3 regions of the Pseudomonas sp. PDM24 genome follow, and region 1 is predicted to be linked to each of the others. Evidence: predicted binding sites of a transcription regulator. Region 1 holds the regulator's gene; each other region holds the start of a gene.
What was found. Region 1 encodes FliA, which starts transcription of late flagellar genes. Its sites were predicted from a motif close to CTAAAGTTTNNNNNNNNNNNGCCGNTAA; they were not measured.

Region 1 (9,644 bases):
CCGGCCTGCCGCTGACCGCCGCCGAGCCACTGATCGAACCGACTTACGCTGAACCTCGTCGTGCTGCACCAGCCCCCGCGCCAGCCTCCGGTGGAGTTGACCCGCGAGCCTTCGATTCGATGCGTTTCGAGCTCAACAGCTTGCGTGAACTGATGGAAGTGCAACTCGGCTCGCTGGCCTGGAATCAGCTGCAAGGCAGCCGTCCGGCCCAGGCCAACCTCTGGCGTCGCCTGCAACGCATCGGTCTGTCCGGCCCGTTGTCGCGCGATCTGCTGGCACTGATTACCGATATTGATGAACCCCGTCAGGCCTGGCGCATGTTGCTCGCGCACCTGGCGCGGATGATCGCCACTCCGGAAATCGAGCCGTTGGAAGAGGGTGGTGTGATTGCCATGGTTGGCCCGGCAGGCATGGGCAAGACCACCACGCTGGCCAAGCTCGCAGCGCGTTATGTGCTCAAGTACGGCGCGCAAAACATCGCGCTGGTGAGCATGGACAGCTATCGCATCGGCGCTCAGGAACAGCTCAAGACCCTGGGCCGCATCCTCAACGTGTCGGTCACCCACGTCGACCCGGGCCAATCGCTGGTGCAGGCGCTGGAGCCTTTGCTGCGCAAACGCGTAGTGCTGATCGATACCGCCGGCCTGCAAGCCAGCGATCCAGCACTGCGCATGCAGCTCGAAAGCCTGGCCGGACGGGGCATCAAATCAAAAAATTATCTGGTCTTGGCAACCACTAGCCAGAAACAGGTTCTAACCGCCGCTTATCACAGTTACAAACGTTGCGGCCTTGCCGGCTGCATCCTGACTAAACTGGATGAAACGGCAAGCTTGGGCGAGGTGTTGAGCCTGGCTATCAGTCATGAACTGCCGGTGGCTTACCTGACCGATGGCCCGCGGATTCCGGATGATTTGCATCTGCCGCGTCGTCATCAGTTGGTGAGTCGCGCCGTTAGCGTGCAAATGCAGGAAGAACCCAGCGAAGAAGCCATGGCTGACATGTTCGCTGATATTTACCACAGCCCGACCAAGCAGGTTGGCTGAGGTACTAATGAACAGTTTTTGTACCTACATCGATGGTCTGCCATGCATTGTTCAGTTGGTGAACGCGCAGCCAGTAATGTGGCCTCCGTCTAAGTAAGACAAGGTAAAGAAATAACATGGGCAGCATGCATCCCGTACAGGTGATCGCGGTGACCGGCGGCAAAGGTGGCGTCGGGAAGACTAACGTGTCAGTGAACTTGTCCCTGGCTCTAGCTGAGCTCGGCCGGCGCGTCATGCTGCTGGATGCCGATCTGGGACTGGCGAACGTCGACGTCCTGCTGGGACTGACACCCAAACGCACGCTGGCCGACGTGATCGAAGGCCGCTGTGAGCTGCGCGACGTGCTGTTGCAAGGACCCGGCGGCATCCGCATCGTCCCGGCGGCGTCCGGCACCCAGAGCATGGTTCATTTGAGCCCGGCCCAGCATGCCGGCCTGATCCAGGCTTTCAGCGACATCGGCGACAACCTCGACGTATTGGTGATCGACACCGCTGCGGGTATTGGTGACTCGGTAGTCAGTTTCGTTCGCGCAGCGCAAGAAGTCTTGCTGGTGGTGTGCGATGAGCCGACCTCGATTACCGACGCCTACGCGCTGATCAAATTGCTGAATCGCGACTACGGCATGAACCGCTTCCGCGTCCTGGCCAACATGGCGCAGAGCCCGCAGGAAGGCCGCAATCTGTTCGCCAAGTTGACCAAGGTCACGGATCGTTTCCTCGACGTCGCCTTACAGTACGTTGGTGCCGTGCCTTACGACGAAAGCGTGCGCAAGGCCGTGCAGAAGCAGCGTGCTGTCTACGAAGCCTTCCCGCGTTCCAAGTGCGCCCTGGCGTTCAAGGCCATTGCGCAGAAGGTCGATACCTGGCCACTGCCGGCCAACCCGCGTGGGCACCTGGAGTTTTTCGTCGAGCGCCTCGTGCAACAGACCGCAGGACCCGTCCTATGACAGCCAGTGGCTACAACCTCTACAAGAAGTCGGCACGTGACGCGCAGTACGAGCTGATCGAGCGTTACGCGCCACTGGTCAAACGCATTGCCTACCACTTGCTGGCGCGTCTGCCGGCCAGTGTCCAGGTCGAAGACCTGATCCAGGCCGGGATGATCGGCCTGCTTGAAGTATCAACCAAATACGACGCCAGCAAAGGCGCGAGCTTCGAGACGTACGCGGGCATTCGAATCCGCGGCGCGATGCTCGATGAAGTGCGCAAGGGGGACTGGGCGCCACGTTCGGTTCACCGCAATACCCGCATGGTCAGCGACGCAATTCGCTCGATTGAAGCTAAAACCGGCCGTGACGCTAAAGATCACGAAGTTGCGGCCGAACTCCAATTGAGTCTCGACGATTATTACGGGATTTTGAACGACACCCTCGGTAGCCGGTTATTCAGTTTCGACGATCTGTTGCAGGACGGCGAACACGAAGGGCTGCACGAGGATGGCGCCAGTGCTCATCTCGAGCCGTCGCGCGATCTGGAAGATGAACGCTTCCAGGCGGCGCTGGCGGACGCGATTGCCAATTTGCCGGAGCGTGAGCGACTGGTGTTGGCGCTGTACTACGACGAAGAGTTGAATCTCAAGGAAATCGGTGAGGTCCTGGGGGTCAGCGAATCGCGGGTCAGCCAGTTACACAGCCAGTGCGCGGCCCGTTTGCGGGGGCGTTTGGGGGAGTGGCGAGCGCGCTGACAGGCAGTGTGGGGACACTGCGAACGAGGTGGGTACGGCATTTTGCTGCATCGGCCACGGCCCGTTGTAATCCATACAACTGTTGAGTGTTACGCCGAATTGATTGAACGGCGCGTTCAGGTGCTGCGCGCGTTTTAAGACTGCTTGGAGGTCGAATTGGACAAGAATATGAAAATCCTCATCGTTGATGACTTCTCAACGATGCGGCGGATCATAAAAAACCTGTTGCGTGACCTTGGGTTCACCAACACGGTCGAGGCGGATGACGGTATTACCGCGATTCCGGTCCTCAACAGCGGGAGCATCGACTTTCTGGTAACGGACTGGAACATGCCCGGCATGACCGGTATTGATCTGCTGCGCCACGTGCGTGCCGATGAAAAACTCAAACACCTGCCGGTGTTGATGGTCACGGCCGAAGCCAAGCGCGAGCAAATCATCGAAGCCGCTCAGGCGGGCGTGAACGGCTATGTGGTCAAGCCATTCACGGCTCAAGCGTTGAAAGACAAGATTGAAAAGATCTTCGAACGCATCGGTTGATGTGCAAAGCCAGTCCGTCACGGGGGAGCTATGGAGCATAACGAATCTTCACAGGGCGATTTTGAGTCGACCCTGAAAAAACACGCGGTCGAACTGGTCGAAAGCCTTGAAAAAGGCAGGTTCGGCGACGCTGTGCAACTGATCCATGAGCTCAACCAGACCCGTGACCGCGGCCTGTATCAGGAAGTGGGCAAGCTCACTCGCGAGCTGCATAGCGCGATCGTCAATTTCCAGATTGACCCGCACATGCCGCAAGCCGAGGAAGTGTCTCAGATCACGGATGCCACCGAGCGCCTGGGGTATGTGGTCAAGCTGACCGAGGCCGCGGCCAACCGCACCATGGACCTGGTGGAAAACGCCACACCGCTGATCAACAGCCTGAGCGACGAAGCTCAGGCGCTGAGCACGGATTGGGGACGGTTCATGCGTCGCGAAGTCGGGGCCGAAGAGTTCCGCGAACTGGCTCGGCGGGTCGACGGTTTCCTGACCCGCAGCAGTGAAGACAACCGCATCGTGTCGAGCAACCTCAACGACATTCTGCTGGCCCAGGATTACCAGGACCTCACCGGTCAGGTGATCAAGCGCGTGACCCAGTTGGTCACCGAAGTTGAAAGCAACCTGCTCAAGCTCGTGCTCATGGCCAGTCAGGTCGACCGCTTTGCGGGTATCGAACATGACCGTGAAGCGATGCTGGCTGAAAAAGATCCGCAAAAACATCTCTCTCAGGGTGAAGGTCCGCAGATTCATGCCGATAAAAGAGAAGACGTTGTGTCCGGTCAGGACGATGTGGACGATTTGTTATCCAGCCTAGGATTCTAGAGTTTTAGCATTTTAGGTTTTTTAGGTTTTTAGACCTCAGGAGCACCCCCCTTAATGAGCTTCGGCGCCGATGAAGAGATCCTTCAGGATTTCCTGGTTGAGGCCGGCGAGATTCTAGAGCAACTGTCCGAACAACTGGTCGAGCTTGAAAGCCGACCGGATGATGCGGATTTGCTCAATGCAATTTTTCGCGGTTTTCACACTGTAAAAGGGGGCGCCGGCTTCCTCCAGCTCAACGAGTTGGTGGAGTGCTGTCACATCGCCGAGAACGTGTTCGACATCCTGCGCAAGGGTGAACGACGCGTCGACTCGGAACTGATGGACGTGGTTCTCGAGGCACTGGACGCGGTGAACGGCATGTTCAGCGAAGTCCGCGAACGCAGCCCGATCACGGCTGCCACGCCTGAGTTGCTTGCAGCGTTGGCCCGTTTGGCCGAGCCGCAAACCGCCGATGAGTCGGCACCGGTCGCCGAGGTGGTGGAAGAACCTGCCGCTGAAGAATCGGGCGACATCACGGATAACGAATTCGAACAACTGCTGGACTCGCTGAATGCCGTCAAGGCTCAAGCCGAGGCTCCAGCGGCTGCGCCAGTGCCGACCAGCGATGCCTCGGCCAGCGACGAAATCACCGATGCCGAGTTCGAGTCGTTGCTCGATCAATTGCATGGTAAAGGCCAGTTCGCCCCCGATGCAGTGGTCGCGGCGCCCGCCGCACCGGCGGCCCCGAAAGCGCCAGGCGACAGCTCCGACATCACCGACGACGAGTTCGAAGCACTGCTCGACCAGTTGCACGGCAAAGGCAACTTTGCGGTCGATGCATTGGAGTCGGCGATTGCTTCGGCTCCGGCCCCGGCTGCGCCAACCGCTAAAGCGGCCGGCGACGATCTGATCTCCGATCACGAGTTCGAATCACTGCTCGACGAATTGCATGGCAAAGGCAAGTTCACCGAGGTTGGCACTGGCGCAGTGGTTTCTGCTCCTGTCGCCAAGGCGCCAGCACCGGTTGCGAAACCTGTGGCCAAAGCGCCCGAGCCAAAAGCCGAAGCGCCGAAACCGGCCGCCGCTGCTGCACCGGCACCTGCTCGTGCCCCGGCCGCACCGCCACCGGAAAAACCGGCCAGCGAAGCCGAGACCACCGTGCGGGTCGATACCGCGCGTCTCGACGAGATCATGAACATGGTCGGCGAGCTGGTACTGGTGCGTAACCGCCTGGTCCGCCTGGGCCTCAACAGCGGCGACGAAGCCATGTCCAAGGCCGTGTCGAACCTCGACGTGGTCACGGCCGACCTGCAAACCGCGGTCATGAAGACCCGGATGCAGCCGATCAAGAAAGTCTTCGGGCGCTTCCCGCGTCTGGTTCGCGACCTGGCTCGCCAGCTCAAGAAAGAGATCAACCTGGAGCTGGTCGGCGAAGAAACCGACCTCGACAAGAACCTCGTCGAGGCCCTGGCCGACCCGCTGGTCCACTTGGTGCGCAACTCGGTCGACCACGGTATTGAAGAGCCGGCTGAGCGCGAAGCGATGGGCAAGCCTCGCAGCGGCAAGGTGATTCTGTCCGCGGAACAGGAAGGCGACCACATCCTGCTGTCCATCTCCGATGATGGCAAAGGCATGGACGCCGATGTTCTGCGCGGTATCGCCGTGAAGAAAGGCCTGATGGACAAGGATGCGGCGGACCGTCTCAGCGAGACCGATTGCTTCAACCTGATCTTCGCTCCGGGGTTCTCGACCAAGACCGAGATTTCCGACGTCTCCGGGCGCGGCGTGGGCATGGACGTGGTGAAAACCAAGATCGCCCAGCTCAACGGCACCATCAATATCTACTCGACCAAGGGCAAGGGCTCGAAGATCGTCATCAAGGTCCCGTTGACCCTGGCGATCATGCCGACGCTGATGGTCATGCTCGGCAACCAGGCGTTCGCGTTCCCGCTGGTGAACGTCAACGAGATCTTCCACCTCGACCTGTCGCGCACCAACGTGGTGGACGGCCAGGAAGTGGTGATCGTGCGGGACAAGGCGCTGCCGCTGTTCTACCTCAAGCGCTGGCTGGTCAGCTCCGCCGCTCACGAAGAGCAGCGCGAAGGCCATGTGGTGATCCTTTCGGTGGGCACTCAGCGGATCGGCTTCGTCGTCGATCAACTGGTGGGCCAGGAAGAAGTGGTCATCAAGCCATTGGGCAAAATGCTCCAGGGAACCCCGGGCATGTCCGGCGCCACCATCACTGGTGACGGCCGCATTGCACTGATTCTCGATGTTCCGAGCATGCTCAAGCGTTACGCCGCACGGCGTATTTGATTCTGCGGGAGCGGGGCGACTGAGCCTCGCCCCGTCTAACGGAGTGTTTATGGCAGTCAAAGTCCTGGTGGTGGACGATTCGGGGTTTTTCCGCCGCCGCGTCTCGGAAATTCTTTCAGCGGATTCCAATATCCAGGTCGTCGGTACGGCGACCAACGGCAAAGAGGCGATCGATCAGGCGCTGGCGCTCAAGCCAGACGTGATCACCATGGACTACGAGATGCCGATGATGGATGGCATCACGGCAGTGCGGCACATCATGCAGCGCTGCCCGACCCCGGTGTTGATGTTCTCCTCGCTGACTCACGAAGGCGCGCGGGTCACCCTCGATGCGCTGGACGCTGGCGCGGTGGATTTCCTGCCGAAGAATTTCGAAGACATCTCGCGTAACCCGGAGAAGGTCAAGCAACTGCTGTGCGAGAAAATTCTCAGCATCTCGCGCAGTAACCGTCGTGTCAGCGCCTACAGTGCCCCGGCTCCAGTGGCCGCACCCGCCCCGACACCTGCGCCTTCGAGCGTCAGCAGCTACGGCAGCAGCAGTGCGCCTGCGCGTCCGGCCCCGGCACCGATTCCGGCTCGCAGCCATGCAGCGACGCCGGCGTCGCCAGCGCCGAAACGCAAAGCCTACAAACTGGTCGCCATCGGCACCTCCACCGGTGGCCCGGTTGCCCTGCAACGGGTACTGACGCAGTTGCCGGCCAACTTCCCGGCACCGATCGTGTTGATCCAGCACATGCCGGCAGCCTTCACCAAAGCCTTCGCCGAGCGTCTGGACAAGCTGTGCCGCATCAGCGTCAAGGAAGCCGAGGATGGCGACATCCTGCGTCCGGGCCTGGCGCTGCTGGCGCCGGGTGGCAAGCAGATGATGATCGACGGCCGCGGCGCGGTGAAAATCCTGCCGGGCGATGAACGTCTGAACTACAAGCCGTGCGTGGACATCACCTTCGGTTCCGCGGCCAAATCCTACGGCGACAAAGTTCTGGCGGTGGTACTCACCGGCATGGGCGCCGACGGTCGCGAAGGCGCGCGTCTGCTCAAGCAGGGCGGCAGTGCGATCTGGGCTCAGGATGAAGCCAGCTGCGTGATCTACGGCATGCCCATGGCGATCGTCAAAGCCGAGCTCGCGGACGCGGTGTACAGCCTGGACGATATCGGCCGTCACCTGGTCGAGGCGTGTCTCTGATGGATGTACTCAGCCTTATCGGGATCATCATGGCGTTTGTCGCCATCATCGGCGGCAACTACCTTGAAGGCGGTCACCTCGGCGCGTTGGCCAACGGCCCGGCAGCGTTGATCGTACTCGGTGGGACCGTTGGTGCAGCGCTGCTGCAATCGCCGATGAGCGCCTTCAAGCGCGCCATGCAGATTCTCGCCTGGATTCTGTTTCCACCGCGTGTGGACCTGGCTGGCGGCATCGATCGCGTCGTGAACTGGAGCCTGACTGCCCGCAAGGAAGGTTTGCTCGGTCTGGAAGGGGTGGCCGACGCCGAACCCGACAGCTACTCGCGCAAAGGCCTGCAACTGCTGGTGGACGGCGCCGAGCCGGAAGCGATTCGCAGCATTCTGGAAGTGGATTTCTACACCCAGGAAAGCCGCGACATCGAAGCCGCCAAAGTCTTTGAAAGCATGGGCGGCTACGCGCCGACCATCGGCATCATCGGTGCGGTGATGGGCCTGATCCACGTCATGGGCAACCTGGCCGATCCATCGCAGTTGGGCAGCGGCATTGCCGTCGCCTTCGTCGCCACCATCTATGGCGTGGCCAGTGCCAACCTGATATTGCTGCCGGTTGCCGCCAAGCTCAAGTCCATCGCGTTGCGGCAGTCGCGTTATCGCGAGATGTTGCTGGAAGGGATTCTGTCGATCGCCGAAGGTGAAAACCCTCGCTCTATTGAGTTGAAGCTTCAGGGCTTCATGGATTGATGGGAGACATGGAGCATGGCACGTCGTCGGCAGCCTGAAGAACACGTAAACCATGAACGCTGGCTCGTTTCCTACGCCGACTTCATTACATTGCTGTTTGCTTTCTTCGTGGTGATGTACTCGATTTCTTCGATCAACGAAGGTAAGTACAAGGTCATTTCCGAGGCGTTGATCGGGGTGTTTACCGACTCTGATCGCGCCCTCAAGCCGATCCCGATTGGTGACGAGCGACCGAAGACCGTGACCCCGGCCAAGCCGCTGGTCAAGGACAGCGAACAGATTGACGCTGGCATCGCCCAGGCTGCCAACGATCCGCTCAAAAGCATTGCCGATGACATCAGCGCGGCGTTTGGCGACTTGATCAGTTCCAACCAGATGACCGTGCGCGGCAATGAGTTGTGGGTCGAGATCGAGCTCAATTCCAGCCTGTTGTTCGGCAGCGGCGATGCAATGCCCAGCGACATCGCCTTCAACATTATCGATAAGGTCGCGGCGATCCTGAGGCCGTTCGACAACCCGATCCACGTCGAAGGCTTTACCGACGATCAGCCGATTCGCACCGCGCAATATCCGACCAACTGGGAGCTGTCCTCGGCCCGTTCGGCAAGCATCGTGCGCATGCTGGCGATGCAGGGTGTGAACCCCGGTCGTCTGGCGTCGGTGGGTTATGGCGAGTTCCAGCCAGTGGCCAATAACGCCACCGCCGAAGGCCGGGCGCGCAACCGTCGGGTGGTGTTGGTGGTTTCACGAAATCTCGATGTACGCCGCAGCCTCACGGGTACCGGAACGGCTCATGCACAACCGGATGCCGCGTTGAAGCGGGCTGGCACACAAACTGCACCGGCTCCGGTCAAGTCGCCGGGACGAGAGAGCGCCGTCAATTCTCCGTCACCCGCATTAATACGTTGAGCTATTTCTCGGTCAACCTTTTCGACCGGGAGGAACAATCCGAATGAGAGTCTGGGCAGTCGCCAATCAAAAGGGTGGTGTCGGTAAAACCACTTCCTCCATCGCTTTAGCCGGTTTGCTGGCTGAGGCGGGCAAGCGCGTGGTTGTGGTCGATCTCGACCCCCACGGCTCCATGACCAGCTACTTCGGTTACGACCCCGACAGCCTGGAACACAGCAGCTACGACTTGTTTCTGCATAAGGGCAGTGTGCCGCAAGGCTTGCCCGGTCAGTTGCTGATGCCCACCAGTGACGAACGCATTTCCCTGTTGCCATCGAGCACCGCGCTGGCAACCCTTGAGCGCCAGTCGCCGGGCCAGAGTGGTTTGGGCCTGGTGATCGCCAAGAGCCTGGCGCAGTTGTGGCAGGACTTCGATTACGCGGTGATCGACA
Region 2 (9,644 bases), on a different contig from region 1:
GCGAATAGTCGTGGCCTTTGCCGGTAAGCCCAGACCCACCAATAACGGTACTGGCGGGTCTGGGGCACGGGGTTACACCCGGAAGTGACTCACCATCATCTGCAACTGATTACCCAACCGCGCCAGCTCAACACTGGACGCAGCGGTTTCGTCACTGGCGGCGGCGGTCTGTTCGGACACGTCGCGTACGTTGATGATGCTGCGGCTGATCTCTTCGGCCACGGCGCTTTGTTGCTCCGCAGCGGCAGCGATCTGCTGGTTCATCGACTGGATGTTGGACACCGTTCGGGTGATGTTTTCCAGTGACACGCCGGCCTTGCGGGTCAGCGCCACACTGCTGTCGGTCAGGGCGCGGCTGTTGTTCATCACCACCGACACTTGTTGGGTGCCGTTCTGCAGGCCGGCCACCAGGCCTTCGATTTCCTCGGTGGATTTCTGTGTGCGCTGGGCCAGGCCGCGAACTTCGTCGGCCACCACGGCAAAACCACGACCGGCTTCACCGGCACGAGCTGCTTCGATGGCGGCGTTGAGGGCCAGCAGATTGGTCTGTTCGGCCACGGCCTTGATCACGTCCATGACGCTGCCGATCTTGTCGCTTTCCTGCTGCAGCACGCTCATGGCTTCGGTGGAGCGCGCCACTTCGCTGGCCAGGCGTTCGATCTGGGCGATGGCTTCGTTGACCACTTTATCGCCTTCGCGCGCTTCACCATCAGCGGCGGCTGCGGCCTGGGACGCTTCTTCAGCGTTGCGCGCAACTTCCTGCACCGTGGCAGTCATCTCGTGCATGGCGGTGGCCACTTGATCGGTTTCGATTTTCTGGCTGTTGACCCCGGCGCTGGTTTGCTCGGTCACGGCAGACAATTCTTCGGCAGCGCTGGCGATCTGGGTGACGCCATCGCGGATACCGCTGATCAAATCGCGCAGGGTCACGCCCATGCGTGCGATGCCTTGCTGCAGCACGCCGAGTTCGTCGCGGCGGGTCACTTTGACGTCCTGGGACAGGTCGCCGCTGGCGATGCGCTCGACCACGGCCAGGGTATCGCGCAACGGGCCGGTGATCTGACGGGTGATGATTACGGCGGCGATGACCCCCACCAGCAAGGCCAGCAAGGTGCTGATCAGTTGCAGCGTGCGGGCCTGGGCGCTTTCGGCGTCGCGGCGGTCGAGCTGGATCTGATACAGCTGGTCACTCAGGGTCACGATGGTGGCACCCTGTTCGGTCATTTCCTTGCGCGCCTGCACCGCCTCGGTGTTCGCGGCTTTATACGCTTGCAAGGCACTGCGGTAGTTGCTCAGCGCGGTTTCCAGCTGGCGCAGCGCATCTTGCTGGGTCTCGGCGAAATACACGCTGAGCTGTTTCAGGCTGGCGATGGCCGTGTCCAGTTGGGCGACGGCTTTTTGCTCGGTCTCGGCGTTGGTGTTAGCCGTGTAACCACGCACTTCGTAGCGAGCCAGGATGAACGCTTCCTTGGCCGCGGTAATGGCCTGGAACTGTTCGAAGCGTTGGTCGCTCAGGGGCATTTGCTGCACGCGGGTGCTGATCGCTTCGATCAACGTGTTGGCGGTTTCAGCATTGGCGCCCATGGCGTCGCGGGCGCTGTTACCGGTGCGGTAGGCGCTGCGCATTTTGTTCAGGGATATCTGGTAGGCGCTGATGGTCGCGCTCTGCTCTTTGAGCAACTTGACGTTTTCCGGGCTCTTGAAACTCGACAGCAACGCTTGTTGCTGAGCGACGAAGCCGTCGAGGGTGGTCTGCACATTCTGGGCGGCGGTTTCGTCACCGTTGGTCAGCATGTATTGCAGGCGAACCACACGCAGCTTGGTCAGGCCGGCGTTGAGCTGAGTGATGTCGCTCATCCAGTTGCTGCGGTCAATCAACCCGCCCAGGCTCGTCCAGCCGGTCAGGGCGAGGACGCAGGTCAGTGCCAGGACCAGGCCGAATCCCAGGCCCAGTTTCAGGTTCACGCTGATATTACCGAACCAGCTATTCATCAATATTCCTCCAGGAACGTTGTGCTTCTTGATCGTCGGTTGGCTGGAAGATTGTTGTTTTAAGAGCCAGCAAGGGGGTTAGCAGGTCTGTATCGGCAGCAATCCCGGGAGCTGAAAGGATTTTGTTGGACGGATTCTGTAACAAGATTTTTGGGCAAGTCTTAATCTTTTTTTCACATGGGTTTCACCGGCTGCCGACGCGCGCCTCTTTACCCTCGCGACATCGAATTACAATGGTGTATCCCGGCGAGGCGGCTTGATGTGGAATTGAGACTGAGTCTGTTCGGGATAAAACGCTCGATCGATCTGAGCCGTTTGGCCCGTTATCGAAACGCTGCAGTCGTGCTGGCATCTGCCTTGTTGGTTATTCCGCTGACCGTGTGGCTGTTGCGACCCGCCGCCGTCCCAGACCTGGCCCATGGCAATGTGGCGGGTGCCCGGGCGTTGGCGACCGGGTGGGCCAAAGGCGACATGATCGTGCTGGTGCGCCACGTCGAGCGTTGTGATCACTCCACGGCCGCCTGCCTGATCGGCAACGATGGCATCACCGATCGCTCCCGTAGCGTGGCGGTGAGTGTCGGCGCGCAGTTCGAGCATCTGGGGCTGGATCGGGCTGACATCTACAACAGCCCGGTGATGCGCACGGCGCAAACCGCCGGTTACATGTTCAACAAGGTCGGCGTCGGCGAAGACTGGTTGGTCCACTGCAGAGACAACATGCTGCGCGATGCCTTGGCGCACAAGGTAGCCGGACGCAACCTGATTCTGGTGACCCACAGCGAATGCATGGCGCAACTCGAAAAAGATCTCAAGTTATCGACCGAGACCTTGGGTTATGGCGCTTCTCTGTTTATCTCCGCCAAAAAGTCTCAGCCGCCGCGCATGCTCGGTTTCATCGAAGCCTCCGACTGGCATTCGGTGACCACTGAATGAGCCTCACCATCATCCCTCTGGATCAGGACGTACGATGCTGACTGCTTCCCGTTACCGCTTTTACTGGGTGAACTTCGGTATTCCGCTGGCCTGCGCGGTCGTGGTGTTCCTGTTGTTTGACATTACCAAGATAGACATCGCCTTCAGCGATCTTTTCTATGATCCGGCCACACGGTTGTTTCCGTTACAGCATGTCCATCTGTTCGAAAAAATCACTCATAAATGGGCGCGGATCATCCCGAACTGGACTGGTGAGGTCGCGATGATTGGCGCTTTGCTGTCGTTTCTCTGGCCGCGACTGAAGGCTGAAAAACATTCGAAGATCATCACACTCCTGGAAAAAATCAAAGTCGCGCCGATACTTCGGTTCGCCAGTAAACACCGTCGGGACTTCCTCTATGTGGTGTTCGCGTTTTCCATCAGCACTGGCGTTATCCACTACCTCAAAGGCCACACCAGTGTGTATTGCCCGGTCGAAACGACCCAGTACGCCGGCAAAATCGAACACAAGGAGTGGTATCAGAATTTCGACCTGCTGAAAGTCGCAGGCGACGGTCGCTGCTGGCCAGGCGGGCATGCATCAGGCGGCTTCACGATGCTCGCGCTGTACTTTGTGGCTCGCCGCTACCGCTGGCGATATTCCAAAGCGGTGATGCACGGCTCGCTGCTGCTCGGTTTCGTTTACGGCACGACGCGGGTTCTACAGGGTTGGCACTACATGTCCCACACCTTCTGGGCCGGAATCTTTGTATGGCTGGCATGTTTGCTGACGGCGTTGGCGTTCTATGGGCGGGCGCGGTTGGAGCTACCGGTGCGACAGCAGGCTGAGCGAACTGTCGTTGAACCGTTTACGAGTTCACCCGCCAACGCGGAGATTTAGGCCGGGAGGCCGTTGAACGCCTGAGTAGCAGTGTCCTTCCTGGCACTGCTACTGTTTGACGCTACGGAGTTTGAATTCAAGGAAGATGCAATGGAGCTTTCGCTGACGGTGGGCACTCATACATTGAGATTGAGTGCCCCCGACCCCCAATGGTGTAAAGCGTTGCAGCATGCGCTTAACGCCAGTTTTACCACCCATTCCGAATTTCTGCCCTGGGCCAAACCCTACACCACCGAGGACGAGGCCCGATCGTTCCTCGCGCGGGCAGTCGATGAATTCAAAAGCGAAACAGGTGAGCGGCGGCTGTTTATCGTCGACGATGCGGCGCACACGATCATCGGCTGCATTGGTTTGAAGCCCCGGCACCGCAACCGCTACGTCGTCGGCTACTGGGCCAATACCGAGTATTCGGGCAAAGGTTATATGCGCACAGCGCTCGAAGAATTGATCAAAAGCCTGCCCGGTTTCACGTTTTACCTGACCATAGACGTGGCCAACGTGGCGAGCCAACGGCTGGCTGAAGCGACCGGTTTTGGCTTGATCAGGAAGTGTTATCAGGCGCGGTGTTCGCAGCAGCATGGGGAGCAGGAATATTTGTATCGATTGAAATGCCTGCAGGAACTGCCGAAGGTTTCCCCTGCGCGGGCTATTTGAACTGACCGCCAACAAAACCGCAGACAAAAAAAAGCCCGCGGGAGCGCGGGCAAACCGTAGTTTCTTGAATGAGCGAGGGCAATGTACAGGTTGGGGAGAGGTGATGGGGTGAAGAAAAATTCATGTGGATGGAAGGCCTTTGGCGTGGCCTCTGAGTGAACGAGATACCGGGGGAGTCGCAATAATGTTATGCATACGGTACATTTAAATATAAATGTCACGGTAAATGAACATGGATTATTCTCTGTTGATCTCCCGCTTAGGTAAGCAAATACGCGAAAAGCGTATGAATCGTAGCCTGACGCAAGCAAATCTCGCCGAACTCGCCGGGCTGACTCGGCAGAAAGTCATCGCAGTAGAGAAGGGCACTCTTTCTGTGAGCATGAGTGCTTATGCGCGGGTGTTAGGTGCTCTGGATTGCGAATTTGCTGTCATTCCGGCAGCCATGCCGACCCTGGAAGAACTTGGTGAGCTGTTTTAATGAAAATGACCTCGCTCAAAGTCAGTACCCCCGAAGGGAGCAGCGGCCGAATCCTCACCAGCGCGGAGGATTTCATTTTCCGCTACGACGAAGATGCGTTACCCAACATGGCAATCAGCTTGACGATGCCCGTTCGCCCCGACGAGTTTCGTCGACGAGACCTGCACCCTATCTTCCAGATGAACCTGCCGGAAGGCTATGTGCTGGAGCAGCTACGTAATCGCCTGGCTAAAACTGTAAGCGTGCGCCATTTGCACTGAGTTTTGGGTAGCAACAAAGACTGCCGGCATAGCGCATTCAGGACTTAGGCTTCTAGATGTAGCAACGACGGCATCAGCAAAAATGGGCGACCTCAATGAGGCCGCCCATTTTGCTTTTCTACGCCGAAATCTGCGTTTGTAGTCGTCGCTCGATCACTCAGTGAACAACGGGAGGCTTGCCCGCCGGCACCGAAGCGTTCGGATCGAGGTTATCCCGCGCTCGGTTGACCAGAAGCTCGGTCAGCATCGTCAATTGCTGAAGCGCCAGCGCCACATTGCGCTGAGGCCCATCGAGTTTGTTGGCAAAGTCCAGAGTCATGACGTTGAGGGACGCCAGGGTTTCGCTGGCATGAGAGAGCAGGGTGAGCGTGTCGACGTCGGGGCGGACGCTGAAGATGTTCCTGTTCAGGTTGCGCCGGCGGGCGTTGACGGCGCGCTCGGTGGCTTGGGGGCGTTGGGTTGGGTCGAGGGTTTCAGGCTTTGAAGTGGCCGTATTCTCAACTAAATGCAGGGTGATTTTTTTCATAAGGGCGTTCCATGAGGTTAGGGATCCTTACGCTATTTCGGGCTTGTCAAACCGTCCGCAGGGTTTACAGCGAAGCGTGAAGACTATCTGCCGGAAACGTTGTTCGCCAGTTCATGGAAGTCGCTACAGGTTGCGGGAAATTTCCCAGGATGACGTGGTTCTAATCTGTCAGAGAAATCCTTTTTTTATACAAGGCCGAAAGCGTGGCGACTCTGCGTCCATTGAGTCGACAGTAAGTTACAGATCATGAAACCTACTGTTGAGTCATCTAATGCCGCACAATCCAGAAAAGGCACCTGCGATATGTTCGTCAGGTGCCTTTTTGTGTTGGGGTAACATGCTGGGTTCGTTACAACGCCGAAACCTGCATCTGTAACCTTCGCCCAACCACATCCAGCAAATCGCAGCCATCACGCAGCGAAGTCACCAACACCCGCGCCAGCTCACTGTGAACGCCTTCGTTCACAGCGAAACTCTCCAGCAATTGAGTCGCCGTGCGGATGCGGTAGGCCGCCGTTTCATGCAGCACGTCCAGCGGCGCTTCGGTGTCGATCAGCAGCGACGCGATGGTGCAGTCGATGCCGGTGACCGGCATGTATCTATCCATGACAAAACCTCCATTCGATCAACGAGCGCGATCACTCAGTGGCAGACGGGCGTGACCGCCGGCATAGGTGAATCGAGGTTATCCAGCGCTCGGTTGATCAACATCTCGGCCAGCACGGCCAGTTGCTGAATCGCCAATGCCACATTGCGATGCGAGCCTTCGAGCTGGTCGGCCAGATCGGTGGTCATGACATTCATGGAGGCCAGGGTTTCGCTGGCGTGAGCGAGCAGGGTGGGTGTGTCGACGTCGGGGAGGATGGTGAAAACATGGCTCACCGGATCGGGCTGTTTCGGGTCGCGCAAGCGGGCGCTGACGGCGCGTTGGGTGGCTTTGGAGAGTTGGGTCAGGTCGAGGGTTTCCGACTCTGGAGTGACTGGGTTTCCACGTGGCTTTGGTTTGGTCTTTTTCATGGGGGAACTCCGGAAATTTAGGGATCCCTACGCTTTTCGGCCTGTCAAAACCGTTCGCCGGGTTGCAGCGAAGACGGAAGGTTATCTTTACTGATCGTTACTCGCCAGTTCATGGAGTTCGCCACAGCTTGCGGGAAATTTCCTAGGACGAGGCCAAATAGAATAAAAAAGCCCGGCATTGAGCCGGGCTATTTTAGGACGTGCGATTAGCCTCGTTTGGCTTCAGCTTCCATCATCACGAGGTTCTGCTGTTTGGTAGCCTCATTCAGCACTTCACGGTAGACACGCTTCTTCTGATCGGACTTGGCATTACGAATGAAGTCTGCAAAGGGGCTTTTAGCGCCTTTAGAAAAGCCTAGCTTGATCGAAATCATTGAGGAACTCCTGACTCTCTGGATTCGTCGTGGCGTTCGACGGTGGCGTTCGACGGTGGCGAAGCATGGCTGAAGGTCGATGATAGGAGAGCTTGGCGCATGGCATCTCCGGGCGATCGCGGTGATGGTTGCCTCTTTGACCGCGGGTGATTTGTGCGGGTCTGGTTGGCCTCTTCGCGGGGAAGCCGCGCTCCTACAGGTGGATGCGGGGATCTGACAATTTACCAAACCCCAGATGCAACAAAGCCCGCACTTGGCGGGCTTTGTCGTTTTCGGATTGGTGGGCCGGGGTAATCTGAATCTGACATTTATGCTATTGATTATTATCATTAATTTTTATTTTATATTTTGATTGGAATACCAATTGGAATACCTCATAAAATTGCTTTCCGTTGTCCCCCTTGTAATCGATTTGACAACCTTGCTTCGCATCCTTGATAAGCGGTGATCTTCTTACAGCTGTCGTCACATCAGGCCGCCGTGGATCCGAAGCCGTTGCCGGCTTTCGTTCCATTAAGACCCACGGCCAAACGGCAGACGGAAGCGGTGGCCGTTATTGAGCTGTCGCTTGGCCAGAAAACGCTCACGGTGAAGTGGCCAACTTCCGATTCTGAAGGTTGCGCCCGCTAAACACCGGTGCAGATGCTTGCTCCAGGTTTGAAGAAAAACCACCGCTCTTATGTCTGGGCCTACGCCACCAGCCAATTCTGCCAAACAGCGGCTGTCGTTATGACTTCAGCCCCAGCCGCGCCGGTGAGCACGCGCGCAATTTCCTGCAAGACTGGAAAGGGATTTTGGCGGTTATAAAGCCAGCTTCGAACTCGGCGTGACCGCGTCTGACTACCCGACAACCAGATCCGGCCATGGGCGTTGGGTCGCAAGAACTGGCCGACGCAGCGGGCGAGTGAGATTGCCGAGTTGCTGCCGTGTAGATGGCAACCGGTTTAGTTGCGCAAGACGGGTTCCCCGGACGCATACGTTCAGTCGAACCTCTGGGCATACAACAATTACCCTTCATTGAGACCCAGCTTAAGCCGCCCAGTGAGTTCGAGAGATGCTCAATCCCCAAGCAATGCATAAGTCTCGCTACGAACGGCGTTCACCCAAAAGTTTATTGAGAGTGACAAGCTCAACGAGCTGACCTCGTGGTACCAGCCTTCGGGTAGATACAACATATCGCCAGGTCGTAGTTGAAGGTGAAAGAATTTCACCTGTCTCGCCTTAGGAAATCTGTCGAAGTCCGGAGAGGAAGGGTTGAAGTCACAGCCCTCCAGCCCGCCCTGGGGTGAAGTTGACCAACTGCCTAATGCTTCGCGGTGGTGCGGTGCGGCTAGCAGTATCGCCTTCTCGCCCCAAACCTGAGCAAAAAAATTGTCGGAGTCATCACGATGAAGTGGGGTTAGTGTACCTTTCGGGCCCAACCAGAAGCGCGGGGGAAGATATAGACTCCTTTTGAAGTAATCGGGGAACCTGATCAGTTGGAGCAGCTGTTCCGGAGCTCGGTTGTTGCCCATGTAGGTTGACGGCTCGCAGCTACCTTGGTGTCCTGCGGTATCTAGAGTGGCAATGAAGTCGATTAGGCAGGTGGCCCGGAAGTCACGTTCGGAGGAGAAGGCTTTCTTAGCATAGTCGCCATGGCGAGTAATGCCCTGGACATTACCTAGGTGTTCTATGACGGCAGGGCGTGACATGTTAAACAAGGGCCAGTCAGTAAGGGCTTCGGTGAGCAGCAGCGGGATGCCATTAGCGCGATAATGGGTATTGAATTCCTCTACCGAAACCTGGCACTTCGGGCGCCGTTCAATTTCTCCGTTCATATCAACCCGCATCGAAAGCTGTTCACTGAAGCGTGGGCGAGCAAGGTAGCGACGGTCCATTTCGACATGCACTGCCTTTCCCCCGGAGAATCGAGCAGCGCTGATGAGTGAAGGAAGCAACGTGGCGCGGCCGATGTTCCCGGATATGCTCAGCTGACCTTGAGAGAAGAGTTCTTCAATGTCGGCTGCCCCTCGCATGATCGCAAGGAAGACAGACGCCTCCAGGGAGATTGTTACAACGGCTCCGGGGTGTACACCAGGCCGAGCTATGGTGGAAGTGGGTGCGCAGATCCAAAAACTTTGCTGTTCAGAAAATATGAACTGAAAGATACCGGCTATACCCGCGGCTTTGGCGTGGATGAATAATTCAGATAAGGCAGCTTGGAGAGGCATGTATAGGTCCTAGATACAGGGGGACGTCATTGGGTCTATGGGGTAAGCGCAGGGCGATACTCAGGCCGGGGTTTGACTTCGATGCCCAGGTCCAGCGCGTCATCAAACGAAATGAGTCGGTCGGTAGTCGCTTTCCAGTCGGCAAGGCGGTGGTAGGCATTGATGACCCAGCTCAAATTTTCACACAGGTTGCCAAACGCCGAATTGATCTGCATAACATCACCGAACATGATGCTGCCGGCAAAGAAACGAGGAACGGCGAGCAAGCTACTGAACACCAGAGACAGTTGGCTGTAACTCTCGGTAAACAATGACAG
Region 3 (9,644 bases), on a different contig from region 1:
CTGAGGATCCGTCCATGAGACGCCTTGAAATTGCAGTGTCTGGCAGCAGCCAGGCAATGGCCGAACTGGCCCTTGAACTTGAACTGCACGGCCATGGTGTCGTGCGTATTGAATCGCCGGGCAGTCACGGCCCGGTGGATTTGTTGATCGACGACGGAACGGCGCCGTGCGACGGCGTCCAGGCCCGGTCTCGCCTGGAGGTCCGCGTGGCACTTGATGCCCTGCCGGATGAGGTGTTGCCGCAGCCGGTGGTGGTTTTTCGCGACGGTGCGCAGCGACTGTTATTGCGGCAGGTTATCGCTCCTGAAAGCGGCGGCAACGGCCAGTCGCTGCGCCTGTGCACACTGGCAGTGGTAGTCGAAAGCGGCGCACGGCTGGTCAGTCAGCTCTCTCGGGATGAGGCCTGTTTCGATCATTGGCCCACGGCGGAGGTCGGCGCTGCCGAGTCACTATTGCATGGGCTTGATGCACTGGAGATGCTGGCCTTCGAACACCGCCTCAATGCGCCTGCGGTGCCGTGGCTGCTGGCCGCCGCCCAAGTGCCGGTGATGCACAGCATTGAGCAGCGCATGCTCGATGACGCAACGCGGCCGGCCTTATGGGTCGAGGACTCGCTTGTCCACTACAAGGCCTTGCGCAGCCTGGCGTTGAGCTTGCAACAACCGATGCTGGACATGCTGCGCCATCGCGGCGTAACCGACCGCCCGGTGGTGATCGGCGTGTGCCTGCCCAAGTCGCCGCAGCTGTACGCGGCGATTCTGGCGGTGCTGGGTTGCGGCGCGGTGTACCTGCCGCTGGACCCGCAGCATCCGGCGCAACGTCGGCGCTTCATTCTGGAAAACGCCAACGCAGACCTGCTGTTGCACGACGGCGCCAGCGAGTTGGGCGACGTCTCGCTGCCGATGCTGGACATTCGCCGTCTGCCTTCGCCCAAACCCGGCCTCCCGGCCTCGCTGATCCGCCGCACAGTGAACATCGACGAACCGGCCGTGGCGATCTACACCTCCGGTACCACCGGCCAGCCCAAAGGTGTGTTGCTCAGCCATCGCAACCTCAGCCATTTCTGTGCCTGGTACGCCGACCATGTCGGGTTACAGCGCAGCAGTCGGTCGTTGCAGTTTTCCACCATCAATTTCGACGCGTCGCTGCTGGATATCCTGCCGACCTTTATCCAAGGCGCGCGACTGGTGGTGCCCAGCGACGACCAGCGCCGCGATCCACAGCAATTGGTCGAGTTGATTGGCGGGCAGCAAGTGACCCACGCCTTCCTGCCACCGGCGCTGCTGAGCGTCATGCCGCTGCAAGCACCGCTGGGCCTTGAGCACTTGATTACCGGTGGCGATGTCTGCGAGCCGTTCGTGATCGCGCAGCTCGCACCGCAATGCCGATTCCACAATATTTATGGCCCGACCGAAACCACGGTGTTGGCCACCACGCGGCAATTTTGCGTCGGCGATAGCAATCGCAACCTCGGCATCCCCATCGCCAATGGCCGGGTGTTGATTCTGGATGAGCAACTGCAACCAGTGCCTCAAGGCACACCCGGCGAGTTGTATATCGCCGGGCCGGGTGTCGGCCTGGGTTATCTGAACGACCCGGCGCTGACGGCGGCGCGCTACCTCAACCTGACACTGCCCAACGGGCAGGCGTTGCGGGTTTATCGCACCGGCGATATCGGCCAGTGGGCCGACGACGGGATCGAGCTGAGTGGCCGTCGTGATAACCAGGTGAAGATCCGGGGCTTTCGGGTAGAGCCCGAGGAAATCGAGCATTGCCTGCGCGAAAGCCAGCTGTTTCGTCAGGTGGCAGTGGTGGTCGATGAACGACGGCGGATCCTGGCGTACCTGGTTCATCCCAGGGAAGAGCAGCCCGGCACCGCCCTCTCGGCCTTGCGCGAGCATGTGCAAAACACGCTGCCCGGTTACATGCACCCCGGCGCCTACATTGAACTGCCACGCCTGCCTTACACCAGTAACGGCAAGGTCGATCGACGGGCTCTGCTCGCGACCTCGGGACAGGTCCAGGTCGCCAGTCAGCGGCGCCAGCCGCAGACCCCGTTGCAGATGCAGTTGCGCCAGCTGTGGTCCGAGTTGCTTGAGCTGCCGGTCGAGGACATTGCCACCGACGAGAGCTTCTTCAACCTGGGCGGGCATTCGATTCTGCTGTCGCAGCTGCTGCTGAGCATCCGCCAGGTGTTCGGTCGCAGCCTGTCGATCAATCGCTTCATCGAAGCGCCTACGTTGCTGACCCTCGCCAAGCTGCTCGATGGCCCCGAGCAAAGCGCAGCTTCGACGCTCAGCCCCCAGGCCTTCATCGATGCCGAAGCCGAACTCAACCTCGATCCGCTGCCGGTCAGCCAGTGCGGTGATGTGCATAAAGTGCTGGTGACCGGCGCCAACAGCTTTCTCGGGGTACACATCGTCGAGGCTTTGCTGGCCTGGGGCGCCACCGAGGTCGCGTGCCTGGTGCGTGAGTCCGGCGGACAAACCGCGGCCGAACGCTTCGCCCAGGCCCTGCGGGATAACCGTCTCACCCATCTGGACCTGAGCCGGGTCAGCGTTTACGCCGCCGACATCACCCAACCGCAATTGGGTTTGCCGGACGACGTTTACGCACGCATCGACCGCACCTTCGGCGCGCTGGTGCACAACGCCGCCAACGTCAATCACGTCCTCGATTACGAGTCGTTGGCGCGGGATAACGTCGAGCCGATTTTCGAGTGCCTGCGCCTGTGTGAAGGGCGCAGCAAGAAGATCTTCAACTTCGTCTCGACACTCTCGGCGTCCAGCACGATTTCCGACGATGGCCGGGTGCTGGAGTTGCCCCCCGCGCAGACACCGCCGATCTACATCAAGAATGGCTACAACCTGTCCAAATGGGTCGGCGAGCGGATCCTCGAACGGGCGCGGGAGCGTGGGGTGCGGGTCAATCTTTATCGCCCCGGCAACATCAGCTTCAACAGCCTCACCGGCGTCTGCCAGCCCCACAAGAATCGCTTGATGCTGATGCTCAAGGGCTCGATCCAGCTCGGCCAGGTGCCGGAACTGGCGCTGAATTTCGACCTGATGCCGGTGGATTTCCTCGCCCGTTTCATCGCCTTCCACGCCAGCCGTTACCAGGCCGAAAAAGCGGTGTTCAACCTGCACAACCCCGAGCCGCTGAGCTGGGATTGCTACGTAGCGTCATTTCGCGAGACCGGTCGGGAATTCGCCATGGTCAGCGTCGCCGACTGGCAGCAGCAACTGAGCCGCGTCGACAGTGACAACGCGCTGTTTGGCGTGCTGGGTTTCTACCTCAACGGCTTCGAAGAAGACATCGGCGACATCTCGATGATCGGCCACGACAACGCCCAGGCCGGCGTGCGGCAGATGGGCGCGCACTACCCGGAAAAATCCCCGGCGCTGCTGCGGCGCGGCTGCGACTACCTCAAAGAAATCAACTTCATCTGATTCACCCTAACCCTGCACGGAGCAAAACCATGAATACTCTGCAACCCGATACCCTGATCAAAAATCCTCACGGCTGCCATGTTGTGTCTTCGGTGGATGTACCGGCCGATGCGGCACAGGTCTGGGCGGTGGTCGGCAACTTTGCCGGCTTCGATCGATTCATTCCAGCGCTGTCGCACATCGAGATGACGGGCGAAGGCGTGTCGTCGCTGCGCAAGAAATTCTTCAAGGACGACAACCACCTGGTGGTCGAGCAGCTCAACTCTCGGGACGACCAGGCAATGAACATGACCTGGACCCTCATCTACAACACCTTGGGCATCGGCAATTTGTGGGCGGCGATGAGGGTGGAATCCATCGGCGCAGGCAAGTCGCGGGCGATCTGGAGCATCATCGCTGAACCGGCTCAGGGCGGTGAGCAAGCCCTGTCGGGATTCAAGGATTTCCTTCAGGGGTTTGCCGATGATGCGATGGGGAATGTGTTGAAGCTGTTTGTGTAGGGTCTTGATGGGGTGGTGATTGAACCACCGCTTTCGCGAGCAAGCCCGCTCCCACATTCGACTGCGTTCCGCCTGGAAGAACTCGGTCAAAATGTGGGAGCGGGCTTGCTCGCGAAGAACGATAACGCGGTAGAGCTGACCTCAATCAGATCTTGAAACTATCAACCAACTGCTTCAACCGATTGGCCTGCTGAGACAACGCATCGCAATCCTTCAATGTTTCATTGAGGTTGGCCACGCTCTGCTGGTTCAACAGGTTGATCTGGTTGACGTCGACGTTGAGGGTTTCCACCACGGCGGTCTGCTCTTCGGTCGCTGCGGCCACCGATTGGTTCATGCCGTCGATTTCGCCGATGCGCTGGGTCACGCTGACCAGTCGCAGGCCGGCCTGGTTCGCCACTTCGACACTCTGCTCGCTGGAGACCTGACTGGCGTTCATGGTGGTCACCGCTTCGCGAGAACCGATCTGCAGCGAGCTGATCATCTTGTGGATCTCTTCCGCCGATTCCTGGGTGCGATGAGCAAGGTTACGCACCTCATCCGCCACCACCGCAAAGCCACGACCGGCCTCACCGGCACGGGCCGCTTCGATGGCCGCGTTAAGCGCCAGCAAATTGGTCTGCTGGGAGATGCCTTTGATCACATCGAGAATGTGGCCGATGTTGTCGGTGCTCGCGTTCAGGGTTTCGATCTGCGTGCAGGACAGGCTGATTTTCTGTGACAGCTCAGTCATGGCCAGGATGGTTTTTTCCACCACCTGACGACCGTCATCGGCCTGCTCGCTCGCGCCGCTGGCGTGTTGCGAAGCATCGGCGGCGTTGCGGGCGATTTCCTGGGTGGCGGCGCCCAATTGGTTGATCGCCGCAGCCACACTGTTGGTGCGCGCGCTTTGTTCGTCGGAGCCGATGATCGAAGCGTTGGACGATGCCATCACCCGTTGCGACAGGTCATGAACCTGGCGGGTCGCCGAGGATACTTCGCAAATCGACGCGTGAATCCGCTCCACAAACTGGTTGAAGGAGCCGCCCAACTCGCCGAACTCGTCTTTGCTTTCTACCACCAGACGCCGGGTCAGATCGCCCTCGCCCTGAGCAATGTCCTGCATCGCACGACCCATCGTGGTCAGCGGACGCATCAGCACGCTGATCAGCAGACTCAGCAGCACTGCAATGGCGGTCACGGCGATGAACATCGCGATCAGCGCCGAGGTGCGGAACTGGCTCAGTGGTGCGTAGGCCTTGGCCTTGTCGATCGACAGACCGATATACCACTCGGCATTTGGCAAACCACTCACCGGCGTGAACGAGAGGATGCGGTCCTGCTTGTTCAGTTCTACTTCCTGATTGCCTTTCCCGATACGGACACTGGAGCCCGGATAGATGTCTTTCAGGTTCTTCATCACCTGATCCTTGTCCGGACTGACGATCACCTGACCGTCGGCGCTGACGAGGAACGCGTGACCGATGCCACCGAAGTCCACCGAGTTGATGATCTTCACCAGGGTTTCGAGACTCAAGTCGCCTCCGACGACGCCCAGCAGTTCGCCTTGCTTTTTCACCGGCATGGCGATGGTCACCACTAACCCACCGACCGCGGCCATGTAAGGCGGGGTCAGCATGGTCTTGTCGGCGACCACGGCTTGTTTGTACCAGGGGCGCTGACGCGGATCGTAGCCGTCCGGCATCTTCGCGTCAGGGCGCTGGGTGAACACACCATTGGCCTGCCCGACGTAAGTGAACTGGAAGTTCGAGGTGAGGGCAGGTTGATCGACCAGCCCCGGCAAATCGGCATTGGCGCCTTGATGAGCGACGTTCTGCGCGAGATTTTCCAGGACCAGCACCCGGCCGCTCATCCAGTTCTGCACGCTGCTGGCGGTCAGCTCGCCAGCTTGCTCAACGGAAGACTCGAGGTTTTGCCGAATGGTGTTTCGCTGCAAATAGTCGTTGTACAAAGTGAACAACGCAAAAGCCAGCACCACGACGCCTGAAGCGGCCAGCAGAATTTTATGGCTGAACTTGAGATTCATTTCATGGGACTTCTTATGCAAAAAGTGGGGATGCGTTCCGGGTTGCAACATTCCATGTAACAGCGCAGACGGCATTTTTGGGCCGCTCTACTTTGGTGCACGCATGTCTCACCAGTCTGTCGGCACGAGCGGGAGAAATCTTAGGGATTTGTATGAAACCCGTCAGATACCCGCCGAACGGCGTGCTAGAGCGCCCAAGTAGGGGTGTTTGCTGACGGTTGCTCGAACGGCAGTTGCAAATTTTCCGACCCTTGATGACAATGCGACTAATTATCATTTGTGACGTCGGGCTGTCGCGTTCATGTCTTCACCTGAGTTTGCAGTACAGGCGCTTTACAGCAGCCATCACGGGTGGCTCAACACGTGGCTACGTGCGCGATTGGGCAATGCAGCCGATGCGGCGGATCTGGCTCAGGACACGTTCGTCCGTCTGCTGCAAAGAACCGAACGCCTGGAGCTCAAGGCCCCCCGCGCCTTTCTACGAACCATCGCCCGCGGCCTGGTGATTGACCATTGGCGCCGTGAGGAAATCGAGCGTGCGTACCTGGAAACCATCGCCCATTTGCCTGAGGCCGAAACCCCGAGCGCCGAGGCGCGGGCATTGGTGCTCGAATTGCTGGAAAGCATCGCCCGCATGCTTGAAGGCCTGAAGCCGAAAGTGCGTCAGGCATTTCTGCTGGCCCAGTGCGAAGGACTTACCCACAAGCAGATCGCCGAACACATGGGCTTATCCCTACGTTCGGTGGAGCGTTATGTGGCCGACGCGCTGTATCACTGCTACGTGCTGCGGTATGAAGCGTGATGCCTGCGGATAACTCAGCGCTGAACCGCCGCGGGGCGCCGCATCAGCAGGTGGTTAAACAAGCCATCTATTGGTTGCTGCGCCTGCGTAACAACGCGACCAATCCCAGACTGCGCCAGCAATGCGACGTCTGGCGGGCGGAACACCATGAACACGAACTGGCCTGGCAACGGGTGCAGTCCCTGCAAGCCGAGTTGAGCAGTAATCTACGCGCGGTGCCCGGCGCTCAAGTCGCTTTCAACACTTTGGAAAACAGCGCACAGGGACTCGGGCGGCGCCAGGCATTGAAGCTGCTGTCGGGCGCGTTATTGATGGGTTCGGCGGCATGGCTGGGCAAGGATGCGATCGGCTGGCAACAATGGACCGCCGACTTCGCCACCGCCACGGGCGAGCGACGCGGTTTCCAGTTACCGGATGGCACGCGCCTGGAGCTCAACACCGCCAGCGCGGTGGATCTGGACTACACCGCGCAGCAGCGCCTGATCAAACTGACCCGCGGCGAGATCGTCGTGACGTGCGGTGGGGCAAGTGAAGGGGTTTCGTTTGATCGACCGTTGCGGGTGCAAAGCCGTCACGGTGTATTCGAAAGTGTGGCGGCACGCTTCATTGTTCGTCAGGACGCCGACTGCACGCGGCTCAGCGTCACCAGCGGCGTCGTCGCAATCCATTCGCCACGGGCCACCGATGGCCTGCCGATTCAGGTGCAGGCCGGGCAGAGTTATCTGATCGATCGGAGTCGAGCGCAGTTGGCACCGCCGCAGGACATGGATGCGGGCGCCTGGGTGGATGGCCTGATCGTCACCCGCAACATGCGCCTCGGGGATTTCATTAATGAAGTCGGACGTTACCGTCCCGGCTATCTGACCTGCGCGGCCGACATTGCCCACTTGCGGCTGTCCGGGGTTTTCCGTCTCGAAGACACCGACAAACTGCTGGCCATCCTGCCGCAAACCCTGGCGGTGCAACTGCGCTATCGCACTCGCTATTGGGTGACGCTGGAGCGGCAGGCCTGAATTATTTTTGGCGGGTTTTCTGAACAAGTCCGGCTTAGTCAGTAAGCACTTCAACTCTGCCTTCAGCGACTTCCTACGGAAACCTACAATGACTGTGCGCGCCATCAGTAAGAACCCTCTCCATTTCGCCGCGGAATCGGGCGTATTGCGCCACGCCATCCGCGCGGCGCTGTTCTCGACCGCATTGGGTGTCGGCCTGATGCCGACACTTGGCGTTGCAGCACAGGGCAGCGAAGCCAGTAGCCACCGCTACAACATCGCCGCCGGCTCCTTGAGCGATGTGCTCAACCAATTCGCGCGTCAGGCGGGCATCACGCTGTCGACGACTCCGGCTCAAACTCAGGGCCTTCAATCGCCGGGATTACAGGGCGACTATTCGGCGGATCAGGCGTTGAGTCATTTGCTCAACGACACAGGGCTTGTGGCCGTCAGTCAGGATGGCAGCAGCTATGTGCTGCGGCCCGTCGCTGAAACCGAAGCCCTGGCGCTGCCCACCACCGACATCAAAGGCTTCGCCCTGGGTAACGCGCTGGGCAGCATGGATGGCTACAACGCAACGCACAGCCAGATCGCCACCAAGACCAGTACCGCGCTGCTGGAAACCTCACAAAGCGTGTCCGTGGTGACCCGCGAGCAAATGGACGACCAAGGCTCGCAAACCGTGTCCCAGGCGATGCGCTACACCCCGGGCGTGCTGACCAACCCTTACGGCGCGACCCACCGTTACGACTACGTGGCGATGCGCGGTTTCAACGACGGCTCGGTGGATAACATCTATCTCGATGGCCTCAAATCCATGGGTGACAGCGGCACCTACAGCACCATGCAGGTAGACCCCTATTTCCTCGAACGAGTCGATATTCTCAAAGGGCCGTCGTCAGTGCTCTACGGTCGCAGTTCGCCGGGCGGACTGGTGGCGTTGACCAGCAAGAAACCGTTGTATGAGCCCTATCATCAGGTCCAGGCCACGGTGGGCACCCAAGGTCAGCGCGGCATGGGTTTCGACTTCAGCGGGCCGGTGGATGATGACAAGCGTATCGCCTATCGCCTGACAGGGTTGGCGGATCAGTCCGACACACAGTTCGACCACAATGAGGAAAAGCGCTTCGCCCTGGCGCCGACGGTGAGCATCGATTTCACCGAAGATACCTCGCTGACGCTGCAAGCCTATCTGCAACACGATCCCGACGGCGGCTATCACGGCGGCGTCCCGGCCGATGGCACGATCCATCAGCGCAACGGCAATCGGATCTCCCCCAACTTCTTCGAAGGCGAGCCGGGCATTGATGGCTTCCAGCGTGATCAACAGTCCTTCGGTTATCAGTTTGAACACCGCTTCAACGACGTCTTCACCGCTCGGCAGAACTTCCGCTATCTCGACTCCAAGGTGAAGATCGATCAGGTTTATGCCTATGGCTGGACCACTCCCACCAGTAACGAGTTGAACCGCTATTACACCGGCGGCGACGAAAAGCTCCACGCCTTTATCGTCGATAACATGCTGCAAGCCGAGTTCTTCACCGGCGCAACCAAACACACCGTGCTGATGGGCGCGGACTACCAGCGGCGCAAGACGGTCGTCGACTGGACCAGTGGCGGTCTTGCGCCGATCGATGCGTTCAATCCGGTGTACGGCAATTCGGCCATCGACTTCTACAGTCCGACCAGCTATCTGCGGCGCCTGGAACAGACTGGCGTCTACCTGCAAGACTTGATCGAGATGGATAAGTGGCGCTTCTCTTTGGGCCTGCGTCAGGACTGGGTTGAAACCTCCGATGAAAATCGGCTGGCTGAAGCGGGACGCCCTGTAGGCACGGAAATCAGTGACGAACGCACCAAGCTGACGGGCCGGGC

Region 2: KW837_RS21890 (methyl-accepting chemotaxis protein) is a predicted target of FliA. The motif match lies at 2,082-2,109, and genes of this name have one in related genera.
Region 3: KW837_RS28155 (methyl-accepting chemotaxis protein) is a predicted target of FliA. The motif match lies at 6,092-6,119, and genes of this name have one in related genera.

Annotation. Positions count from the first base shown of each region.
Region 1 covers NZ_JAHUWR010000001.1:165,875-175,518, forward strand. Annotated here, with positions in the region: gene flhF (flagellar biosynthesis protein FlhF) at 1-1,043, shown strand, start outside; gene fleN (flagellar synthesis regulator FleN) at 1,160-1,990, shown strand; gene fliA (RNA polymerase sigma factor FliA) at 1,987-2,727, shown strand; gene KW837_RS00780 (chemotaxis response regulator CheY) at 2,896-3,267, shown strand; gene KW837_RS00785 (protein phosphatase CheZ) at 3,298-4,086, shown strand; gene KW837_RS00790 (chemotaxis protein CheA) at 4,141-6,381, shown strand; gene KW837_RS00795 (chemotaxis response regulator protein-glutamate methylesterase) at 6,431-7,564, shown strand; gene KW837_RS00800 (flagellar motor protein) at 7,564-8,304, shown strand; gene motD (flagellar motor protein MotD) at 8,320-9,213, shown strand; gene KW837_RS00810 (ParA family protein) at 9,257-9,644, shown strand, end outside.
Region 2 covers NZ_JAHUWR010000007.1:37,778-47,421, forward strand. Annotated here, with positions in the region: gene KW837_RS21890 (methyl-accepting chemotaxis protein) at 73-1,992, opposite strand; gene KW837_RS21895 (histidine phosphatase family protein) at 2,254-2,925, shown strand; gene KW837_RS21900 (phosphatase PAP2 family protein) at 2,960-3,805, shown strand; gene KW837_RS21905 (GNAT family N-acetyltransferase) at 3,896-4,459, shown strand; gene KW837_RS21910 (helix-turn-helix transcriptional regulator) at 4,692-4,940, shown strand; partial or broken gene KW837_RS21915 (HipA N-terminal domain-containing protein) at 4,940-5,185, shown strand; gene KW837_RS21920 (DUF6124 family protein) at 5,358-5,726, opposite strand; gene KW837_RS21925 (hypothetical protein) at 6,076-6,333, opposite strand; gene KW837_RS21930 (DUF6124 family protein) at 6,369-6,743, opposite strand; gene KW837_RS21935 (hypothetical protein) at 6,950-7,117, opposite strand; partial or broken gene KW837_RS29145 (transposase) at 7,748-7,949, shown strand; gene KW837_RS21945 (cupin-like domain-containing protein) at 8,176-9,327, opposite strand; gene KW837_RS21950 (SbmA/BacA-like family transporter) at 9,363-9,644, opposite strand, start outside.
Region 3 covers NZ_JAHUWR010000012.1:63,783-73,426, forward strand. Annotated here, with positions in the region: gene KW837_RS28140 (diiron oxygenase) at 1-4, shown strand, start outside; gene KW837_RS28145 (non-ribosomal peptide synthetase) at 15-3,449, shown strand; gene KW837_RS28150 (SRPBCC family protein) at 3,479-3,949, shown strand; gene KW837_RS28155 (methyl-accepting chemotaxis protein) at 4,095-5,975, opposite strand; gene KW837_RS28160 (sigma-70 family RNA polymerase sigma factor) at 6,277-6,777, shown strand; gene KW837_RS28165 (FecR domain-containing protein) at 6,777-7,790, shown strand; gene KW837_RS28170 (TonB-dependent siderophore receptor) at 7,879-9,644, shown strand, end outside.